Regions from separate parts of the Piscinibacter sp. PDB1-1 genome, predicted to be linked through region 2. Evidence: predicted binding sites of a transcription regulator. Region 2 holds the regulator's gene; the other holds the start of a gene.
The links. The regulator HrcA, encoded in region 2, represses chaperone genes, less so after heat shock. The targets are predictions, from matches to a motif close to TTAGCACTCNNNNNNNNNGAGTGCTAA.
Positions count from the first base shown of each region.

Region 1: the regulator HrcA is predicted to act here: its motif matches at 1,797-1,823, upstream of rpoH (RNA polymerase sigma factor RpoH).

Region 1 covers NZ_JBWVZJ010000002.1:382,141-387,461, forward strand. Annotated here, with positions in the region: gene AC1KAR_RS13450 (CHASE domain-containing protein) at 1-1,742, shown strand, start outside; gene rpoH (RNA polymerase sigma factor RpoH) at 1,851-2,792, shown strand; gene AC1KAR_RS13460 (SCO family protein) at 2,890-3,504, opposite strand; gene cyoE (heme o synthase) at 3,489-4,400, opposite strand; gene AC1KAR_RS13470 (COX15/CtaA family protein) at 4,423-5,321, opposite strand, start outside.
Region 2 covers NZ_JBWVZJ010000001.1:1,398,182-1,403,502, reverse strand. Annotated here, with positions in the region: gene recN (DNA repair protein RecN) at 1-537, opposite strand, end outside; gene AC1KAR_RS06380 (NAD kinase) at 590-1,468, opposite strand; gene hrcA (heat-inducible transcriptional repressor HrcA) at 1,539-2,555, shown strand; tRNA gene AC1KAR_RS06370 (tRNA-Ile) at 2,588-2,664, shown strand; gene AC1KAR_RS06365 (amidohydrolase family protein) at 2,723-3,586, shown strand; gene AC1KAR_RS06360 (NTP/NDP exchange transporter) at 3,704-5,059, shown strand; gene AC1KAR_RS06355 (PEP/pyruvate-binding domain-containing protein) at 5,106-5,321, shown strand, end outside.

The sequences.
Region 1 (5,321 bases), on a different contig from region 2:
CCTCGCCCAGCGATGTGCCGGGCGCCCGTGAACTCAACGCGCTTCTGTTCTCGCTGGTCGGCCTGCTCGCCACGGCGATGCTGGGTGCGCTGCTGCTGACGGTGACGGGCCGCACCCGCCGCATCGAAGCCGCCGTGCGCGACCGCACCGCCGCCCTGCAACACGAGATCGGTGAGCGCGAGCGCACCGAGGCCGATCTGCGAGAGAGTGAACAGCGCTTTCGCAACATCCTCAACAACGTGCCCATCGGCGTGGTCTACACCGACCTGCAAGGCAATGTGAAAGAGGTCAACCCGCGCTTTTGCGCGCTCACCGGCTACCGCGCCGAAGAGCTGCTGCAGATGAACCTGGCCGCGCTCACCCATCCGGACGACCGTGCCCAGGACCGCGAGCTCGTCAATCAGCTGGTACGCGGCGAGATCCCCGTGTTCCGCCGTCAAGGTCGATACCTGACACACGATCAGCGCATGGTGTGGGTGCAGTCCATCGTGACCCTCCTGCCCGACGTGCAAGGGCTGCCGCACCGCATCGTCGGCGTGGTCGAAGACATCACCGAGCACCTGCGTCTGGCCGACGCCGAACACGCACGCGAGGTGGCCGAGGCGGCCAACAAGGCCAAGAGCGAATTTCTCTCGCGCATGAGCCACGAACTGCGCACGCCGCTCAACGCGATGCTGGGTTTCGCCCAACTGCTCGAACTGGATCAGAACCACCCCTTGCCACCGGTGCAACGCCCCTGGGTCGCCCAGATCCAGAGCGCCGGCTGGCATCTGCTGGACATGATCAACGACGTGCTCGACCTCTCGCGCATCGAGTCCGGCACGCTCAACCTTCAGACCGACAAGATCGACCTGCGCGAGGTCCTCGCGACCGCCCTGCCGCTGCTCGAACAAAACGCCAAGCGGCGCGGGATCGTCGTCTCGCAGAACGTACCGGAAGACGCGGCACGCGTACTCGGTGACAGCACGCGTGTGAAGCAGATCCTCATCAACCTGTTGAGCAACGCCGTCAAGTACAACAACGACGGTGGCCACATACACATCAGCGCGCGCACCAGCCATCGCGAATGCGTCGAGCTCACCGTCACCGACACGGGCTTGGGCATGACTCCGCCCCAGCTCGCGCAGCTGTTCCAGCCGTTCAACCGGCTGGGGCGCGAACGCACGGCGCAAGAGGGCACCGGCATCGGGCTCGTCATCAGCCAGCGCCTGGCCGAGCTCATGGGCGGCGCGCTGCGTGCCCGAAGTGCCGCAGGCGAAGGCTCATCCTTCATCCTCACCTTGCCCCGCGCCGACGCGGGCGAGGTGGCGGACCACGACCAACCCACACCCCACCCGATCGCGAACGACTACCACCAGCGCAGCGTTCACTATGTCGAGGACAACCCGACCAACGTCGAGGTGATGCGCGGCATCCTCTCGCGTCGCCCTCAGGTGCGCTTCGACGTCTCCATCACGGGCCTGGACGGCTTGGCGGCCATCCGGGCACGCCGGCCCGACCTGGTGCTTCTGGACATGCACCTGCCCGACATCGACGGCATGGAGCTGCTCAAGCACCTCAAGGCCGACCCCGGCACGGCCGAGGTGCCCGTCGTGGTGGTGTCGGCAGACGCCCTGCAGGCTCAGATCGACGCCGCCATGCAAGCCGGCGCACACAGCTACCTGACCAAGCCGGTGAGCGTGGCGCAACTCCTTGCCGTCATCGATGCTTTGCTCGAGAGCGCAGAGACTCGATTCGGCTAATTTATTTGCAACTCCAGATAGTGGTTACTCACTTGGTTTCACCGAAGTCGCGGATCAGCACTCTCAAACCTCGAGTGCTAATATGGTGGGAACAAAAGGAGTTCAAAGATGTCTGATGTTGCTATGAACATGTCATCTGCTTCTGGTCTGGCTTTGCGCGATCCGTTTGCCATGGTGCCCTCGCTCGGCAACCTGGACGCATACATCTCCGCCGTCAACCGCGTCCCCCTGCTCACGCAGGAGGAAGAAGTGTCATGCGCCAAGAACTTGCGCGAGCAAGGCGACGTCGACGCCGCGCGCAAGATGGTGCTGTCGCACTTGCGTCTGGTGGTGTCGATCTCTCGCCAGTACCTCGGTTACGGCCTGCCCCATGGCGACCTGATCCAGGAAGGCAACGTCGGCCTGATGAAGGCCGTCAAGCGCTTCGACCCAGCGCAAGGCGTGCGCTTGGTCAGCTATGCCATGCATTGGATCAAGGCCGAGATTCACGAATACATCCTGCGCAACTGGCGCATGGTCAAGGTGGCCACGACCAAGGCACAGCGCAAGCTGTTCTTCAATCTGCGCTCGATGAAGCAAAGCTTGAAGGAAGAATCGCCCGACGAGAACACTCACCGCACCACGCTCACGCAAGGCGAGGTGGACACCATGGCCCGCACGCTCAACGTCAAGCGCGAAGAAGTGCTGGAGATGGAAACCCGCATGTCGGGCGGTGACGTGGCGCTGGAGCCGCAAACGGACGATGGCGAAGAGAGCTACGCGCCAATCGCCTACCTCGCCGACGAAAGCACTGAACCCACTTGCGTGATGGAAGCGCAGCGCCGCGACTGGCTGGCAGGCGACGGCATCGCCCAGGCCCTGGACGTTCTCGACCCGCGCAGCCGCCGCATCGTCGAAGAGCGCTGGCTCAAAGTGAACGACGACAGCTCGGGCGGCATGACGCTGCACGAACTGGCGGCCGAGTACGGCGTGAGCGCCGAGCGCATTCGCCAGATCGAGGCGGCTGCGATGAAGAAGATGCGCAAGGCGCTGGCAGAAACGGTCGCTTGACGCACGCCACACGCCAGCCAGCTGCCACCCCACCAACGAAAACGGCCCCGCGTAGGGGCCGCCTTTCTTTCGCGGTTGCGTGCCGTGCCGTCGTGCCCTATGCGGTGCCCAGCAAAGCCTTGAGATCTGCCGCGAGAGGGGCCGCACCAGTCCCATAGCGGGTGAAGAGCCGGAGCTTCCCTGTGGTATCGAAGATGTACGAACCCGCGGTGTGGTCCATGGTGTAGCTGCCGGGGGACTTGCCCTGGACCTTGGCGTAGTACACCCGGAACTCCTTGGCCGTGGCCGCCGTCTGCTCGGGCGTGCCTCGCAGCGCGACAAAACTCGGGTCGAAGCCACTCATGTAGGCCTTCAACACCGCCGGCGTATCGCGCTCCGGGTCGATCGTGATGAACACACCCTGGATGCGCTCGCCGTCCTTTCCGAGCGACTTCTTCACCTCGGCCAGTTCCGCCATCGTCGTGGGGCACACGTCCGGGCACTGCGTGTAGCCGAAGAACACGACCGTCACCTTGCCCTTGAAGTCGCCCAGCGTTCGCGCCTGCCCGTTCTGGTCGGGCAGCGACAGCTTGGCGCCATAGTCCGCGCCGGTGATATCGACCGCGTTGAATTTCGGCTTGGCGCCACCCATGCCCAGCTTGTCGCAACCGGCGAACAGCGCGGCGGCGCCGAGGACGAAGAGGCGACGCGAAGTCATCAGAGTAGTGGCCATAGGTAGTGATCCAGCAGCAAGGCCGCGAACAGCAGCGAGAGGTGGACGATGGAGAAGCGGAAGGTCGAGCGCGCGAGCGCATCGGAATAGCTCCGCCACAGTTTCCAGGCGTAGCCGATGAATCCGGCCCCCAGCAGCACCGCACACACGAGGTAGATCGGCCCGCTCATGCGGAAGACGAACGGGAGCAGGGTCGCGGCGAACAGCACGAAGGTATACAGCAGAACTTGCAGGCGCGTGAACTCGTTGCCGTGCGTGACGGGCAGCATCGGCAGGCCCGCCTTGCGATAGTCCTCGACCCGGTAGAGCGCGAGCGCCCAGAAGTGCGGCGGTGTCCAGAGAAAGATGATGAGGCACAGCATGAGCGCCTCGGGGCCGACCGCATCACGCATGGCCGCCCAACCCAGCACCGGTGGCATCGCGCCCGAGGCGCCGCCGATCACGATGTTCTGGGGGGTCATCGGCTTGAGGACCACGGTGTAGATGACGGCATAGCCCACGAAGGTGGCGAAGGTGAGCCACATCGTCAGCGGGTTCACGAGCCAGTAGAGGATGGCGCTGCCCAGGGCGCACAGCACGGCCGAGAACAACAGGGTCTGCGTGTTCGTCAGTTCGCCCTTGGCCGTGGGCCGCCATGCGGTGCGCGCCATCTTGGCGTCGATGTGCTGCTCGACCAGGCAGTTGAAGGCGGCCGCAGCGGCGGCCACCAGCCAGATGCCGGCCGTGGCGGGCAACACGAGCCGCCAATCGGGCATGCCGGGCACGGCCAGCAGCATCCCGATGACGGCGCAGAAGACGATGAGCTGCACCACCCGAGGTTTGGTGAGCGCGTAGAACTGCCGCGTGATCGAAGTTCGCGCGACAGGGGGGGCGGAGGTACTGAGCAGTTCTGACATGGCGACAAGCGAATTCGCGATTTTACGAGCCCACCTGCGCCTGCCGGGCACGCGCCAGCATCACGGCCGTCAAGGTGATCAGCGCCGCCGCCCCGGCGGTGTGGCCCAGGGCCGCGACCAACGGCCATCCCAGCACCACGTTGCTCAAGCCCGTGGCGAGTTGCCAGGCGCCGGCGCCCACCAACACCCAAGCCCAGCGCCTCAGTGGCACGGAGCCCGCAGCAAACAGGGCCCAGGCCAGGCACGCCATGGCCGTCAGAACGACGAATGCGCCAACGCGATGCGTGAAGTGGATGGCAGTGAGAGCCGCAAACGGAAGGTAGCCCCCGTCCTTGCCCGCGCCGAGTTCACGCAGCACGGCGAAGCCATGCTCGAAATCCATCTCGGGCCACCACTGGCCCTGGCAGGTCGGGAAGTCCCGGCAGGCGAGCACCGCGTAGTTGGTACTGACCCAGCCGCCGAGTGCAATCTGAACCACGGCCAGCCCGAAGACGACCCACACCGCGCGATGCAGTCTGCGGGGCAAATGCAACGGCGCGCGCACATGGGCCTGGCTTTGCACGGCCAGCAGGACGAGCAAGGCCAGACCGCCGAGCAGATGCGCGGTAACGATGGCCGGGTACAGCTTCATCGTCACCGTGAGCGCACCGAACGCGCCTTGCACGCATACCCACAGAAGCGTGGCAGTGGCCCACCACGGCGACAGCACCGCGTTCCCACGGCGCGCGGCGCGCCAACTCCCGATCGTGAGCGCAATGATGAGCACGCCGACCACCGTGGCCAGGTAGCGATGCACCATCTCGACCCAGGCCTTGCCGTGAGTGACGGGGCCGGTCGGCATGGCTGTCTGGGCGGCCTGGATATCCGCGTGCGCGCCCAGCGGGCTGGCACTGCCGTAGCAACCCGGCCAGTCGGGGCAGC
Region 2 (5,321 bases):
CAGACCGGCCTGCTGCGTGCGTGCCTGGCTCAGCAAGTCGCCAGCGGCCTTCCACTGGCTGAATGCGGCGGACACAGGGGACGTGTCGACGCCGGCGTAGGCATCGAGCAGCCCGCGCACCGAAGCGGCGCGGGTCAAGCTCTGCCATGCGTGCTGGCCATGGATGTCGACCAGGTGATCGGCCGCCTCGCGCAACTGCGTGACAGTCGCTGCGCTGCCGTTCACCCATGCCCGGCTCTTGCCTTGCGCATCGATCACGCGGCGCAGCAGCAGGGTGTCGGCGGGTTCGAATCCGGCCTCGTCGAGCCACTGAACGAGGCTCGACGGTGTGTCGAACTCGGCCGTGATCTCTGCCCGCGCGGCGCCTTCTCGCACCACGCCGGCATCGCCCCGGCTGCCGAGCGCAAGCTGCAACGCGTCGATCAGGATGGACTTGCCGGCACCCGTCTCGCCCGTCAGCACCGAGAAGCCCGTGGCGAGTTCGACTTCAAGTGCAGTCACGATCACGAAATCGCGCAGCCCCAGGCGCCTCAGCATGTCTGCGGCCTCCACCCCCTCGTGGGGAATGCATGAAACGATGTGGGCGACATCACCCGGTCACTCCAGAATTCCAGTGCAATTTGCGCCGCAAGGTGGCGTAGTAGCTCCAGCCGCGTGGGTGCAGGAACCGAACCTGGTGCCCCGAGCGGCGGATCACGATGCGGTCGCCCGGCAACAGGCTCGCCAGGCTCTGCATGTCGAAGTTGACGCTCGCGTCGCGGCCCGTCACCACTTCGAGCGTGATCTCCAGGTGATCGGGCAGCACGATGGGGCGGTTGGACAGATCATGCGGCGCAATGGGCACCAGCAACCAGCCGCCGATGCCCGGGTGCAGGATCGGCCCGCCTGCCGACAAGGCATAGGCCGTCGAGCCGGTGGGCGAGGCGATGATCACGCCGTCGGCGCGCACATTGGCCACGAACTCGGAACCGATGTCGACCTTCACCTCGATCATGCTCGCCGTCGCATTGCGGCTCACCACCACGTCGTTCAGGGCAAAGCCGTCGAAGATCTTCTGATCGTCACGCAGCACATTGCCTTCGAGCATGGTGCGGTGTTCTTCTTCGTAGTCACCGTGAATGATCGGCGCCAGCGCCTCCGCGTGTTCGCCAATCGGCACATCGGTGATGAAGCCCAGGCGGCCCTGGTTGATACCCACCATCGGCAGGTTGAAGCGCGCGAGCTGGCGAGCAAATCCGAGCATGGTGCCGTCGCCACCGACGACCACCGCCATGTCGCAGTTCTTGCCGAGTTCGGTGGTGCTCAGCCAGTGGAAATCAGAGATGCCGGTATTCAGCGCAGTCTCGCGTTCGAGCGAGACCTCCATGCCTTGTCGAACCAGAAAATGTGCGACCTCTTCGAGCACCCCGCGGATGCCTCGGGCCTGGTACTTGCCAACGAGAGCAGCGTGTCGAAAGCGTGAAGGCATGCGGCGGATTACACCACAGCGACTGTGAACGAACGGGGTCAGGACGCCCCTGCGGCCTACAATGAAAACCATGTTGGACGACCGCGCCAGAACCCTGCTCAAAGCGCTCGTGGAGCGCTACATCGCCGACGGCCAACCCGTCGGTTCGCGCACGCTTTCGCGCGCGTCCGGGCTCGATCTTTCGCCCGCCACCATCCGCAACGTGATGGCCGATCTCGAAGAGCTCGGCCTCATCGCCAGCCCCCACACCAGCGCCGGGCGCATCCCCACGGCGCGCGGCTACCGGCTCTTCGTCGACACCATGCTCACGGCGCAGCCGCTCGACCTGAGCACGGCCCACCGACCAATCGAGACGCAACTGCAGCCCGATCAGCCCCAGCGCGTGATCGCCAACGCGGCACAACTGCTGTCCAGCCTCTCCAGCTTCGTCGGCGTGGTCACGGCTCCGCGCAAGGTGGGCGTGTTTCACCATATCGAGTTCCTGCGCCTGTCCGAACGGCGCATCCTGGTGATCCTCGTCACGCCCGATGGCGACGTGCAGAACCGCGTCATCCTCACAGCGCAGGACTACACCCAGAGTCAACTCGTTGAAGCCAGCAATTACCTCACCGTGCAGTACGCCGGCCTCACCCTCGACGAGGTGCGCGAGCGCCTGAAGAACGAGGTCGATACCTTGCGCGGCGAGATCGCCACGCTGATGCAGGCGGCCGTGCAGGCTGGCGCCGATGCGGTGGCCGAAGAAGAGCAGGTCGTGATCTCAGGCGAGCGCAACCTGCTCACCGTGCGTGATTTCTCGAGCGACATGAGCAGCCTGCGCAAGCTGTTCGACCTCTTCGAGCAGAAGACGCAACTCATGCGCCTGCTCGACGTGAGCAGCCGTGCCGAAGGCGTGCGCATCTACATCGGCGGCGAGAGCATGGTCGTGCCCTTCGAAGAGCTGTCGGTCGTGTCGGCCCCGTATGAAGTGAACGGCCAGGTCGTCGGCACGCTGGGCGTGATCGGGCCCACGCGCATGGCCTACGACCGCATGATCCAGATCGTCGACATCACCTCGCGCCTCGTCAGCAATGCGTTGAGCGTGAAGTAGCGCCCGCCCGCTCCCTACAATCCAACCCCTTCGGGCCGTTAGCTCAGTTGGTTAGAGCAGAGGACTCATAATCCTTTGGTCGTTGGTTCAAGTCCAACACGGCCTACCAGCACATCTCTTGGGGCGCAGGCATGGTGACGACGCGTCGGCGGGTTCTTGCAGCGTGTATGGTGCTCGCGCTGGGTTGTGGAGTCGGCCCTGCAGGGGCGCAATCTTCACGAGGCGCGCCCTACACCGGCCCTTTGTTCGACGCGCACCTGCACTACAACGTCGAGGCCGCCACGCCGTACCCGCTGGCCGATGTGCTCGGCCGCATGCAGCGCAGTGGCGTGCGTGCGATCGTGGCGAACAGCCGGCCGAATGACGGCACGAAGGCGCTTGCCGCGGCAGGCGATGCAACGAAGAAGGCCGGTGTGACGGTGGTGCCCTTCGTGCGCCTTTACCGAGACCGGGCCGACTACACCGGCTGGCCCACCGATCCGAGCATCGTCGAGATGGTGATGCGCGAACTGGCGGCTGGCACCGAGGCGGGGCCGTATCGGGGGCTGGGCGAGTTTCACCTGTATGACAGTGCGCACGCCGATGGCCCGACCGCCAGGCGACTGATGCAACTCGCGCAGGAGCGCAAGCTCGTGGTGTTGGCGCATGTGGATGACGTGGCGGTCGAGAAGCTCTACGCCCATGCGCCGAAGGTCACGATGATCTGGGCGCACACTGGCATCGGTGGCGTGCCGGTCGAGCGCGTCCGGGCGCTGATGTCCAAGCATCCGGATCTGTATGGCGAGCTCTCGTACCGGCCGGGCTTGACAGTCGAAGACGGTCGCCTGAGCCCGGCGTGGCGAGCCCTGCTGATGGAGCGGTCCGAGCGCTTTCTCGTCGGGTCGGACACCTGGACCAACAGCCGCTGGGGCGACTACGAAAGCCTGATGCGCGAAGCCCGAGTCTGGCTGGGTGATCTGCCACCCGCCGCCGCGCGCCGCATTGCCTGGGACAACGGCGCCGCGCTGTTCGGGTTGCCGGCTGCACCCTGAGCCGCCCAGGCTCGCGCGCTGTGCGCGCCGACATTGCACGCGCTTGCAGCGGGGGCAGGATGCCCCGTACAGTCGGCGCGGAGCCCTTCGCCGTTGGGCATTTTCCTTGCCCGCCCGATGTCGCCCTCTGCTCCGCCGCCGCAACCTCCTCGCAGCCCGCTCGAACGCTTTCTCCGCCTGTTTGCCGACGTGCGCGAGGGCGAAGGCCTGCAGGTTGTGCTGCTGGCGCTCAATGTGTTCCTGATTCTTTCGGCCTACTACGTGATGAAGCCGGTGCGCGAGGCGCTCATCCTCGCGTTGCCGCACGGGGCCGAGGTCAAGAGCTACGCGATGGCGGCGCAGGCGGCCTTGCTGGTGGTGATCGTGCCGCTCTACGGGGCGCTCGCCAAGCACATGAACCGCCGCACCCTCATCAATGTGGTCACGTTGTTTTTCGTGGCGTGCCCGATCGGCTTCTATGTACTCAGCGGCCAGGGCGCCAACGTGGCGCTGGCGTTCTTCTTGTGGCTGGGCATCTTCAGCCTGATGGTCATCGCCCAGTTCTGGGCCTTCTGCAACGACCTCTACACCACCGAGTCGGGCAAGCGCCTGTTTGCGCTGATTGCCTTCGGCGCGTCGGTCGGCGCGGTGTTCGGCGCCTTCATCTCGGGCTCGCTCATCCATGCGGTCGGCGTGCGCCCGCTGATGCTGATCGGCTCGGCGGTGCTGGCGGCGAGCCTCGTGCTGTTCAATCTCATCGACCAGCTCGCCCGCAAGCGCGGCGCGGCCAACCAGCCGTTGGATGCTGCCGAGGCCGCTGCCAAGATTGGTGGGCGCAGCCCGTTTGCCGTGGTGTTCGGCAACCGCTATCTGCTGGGCATTGCGATGGTGATTCTGTTCCTGAACTGGGTGAACGCGTCGGGCGAGTACATCCTCGGGCGCATCGTGCGCGAGACGGCGCAAGAGCAGATCGCCGCCGGCACGCTCGATGCCCGCCTGCAGGGCGAGTTCATCGGCGGCTTCTACGCCCAGTACTTCCAGCTCGTCAACCTGATCGGCATGCTGCTGCAGCTGTTCGTGGTGTCGCGTCTCATCAAGTACATCGGCGTGCGCTGGGCGATCTGCGTGCTGCCGGTGATGGCCTTCGGCAGTTATCTCATGGCGGCTTTGCTGCCCGTGCTGGCGGCGGTGCGCTGGGTGAAGACGGTCGAGAACTCGATCGACTACTCGTTGCAGAACACGGCCGGCCACATGCTCTACCTGCCCACCACGCGCGACGAGAAGTACAAGGCCAAGGCCACGATCGACACCTTCTTCGTGCGCATCGGTGATCTGCTGTCTGCCGGTACGGTGTACGCCGGCGCGGTGTGGTTGTCGCTCGGGGTATCGCAGTTCGCGATGATCAACATGGCGCTCGTCACCATCTGGCTGTTGCTGGCCTGGTGGGTGGGGCGCAGGTTCCAGCAGCTTGCGCCGGCACAGCCGGCGGTCTGAGCACGCCGCGCACAGGCGCGATCGGGTTGTTCCAAGGAGGATGAAGATGGTTCGTCGTTTCCACGCGCTCCCCTGGCTGGCTGCGGCCTGCTTTGCGAGCGGCATGGCGGTGCAGGCGCGGGCGCAGGCGCAGGAGAAGGGGCACAGCGCTTCGGGGTCTGCCGCCACCTACCGAGCCTGGGTCGAGGAGATGAAGCACAGCGACCGCGGGCCCTTCGAGTCGATCCGCTGGTACTGCAAGGACGGCACCACGTGGCCACCC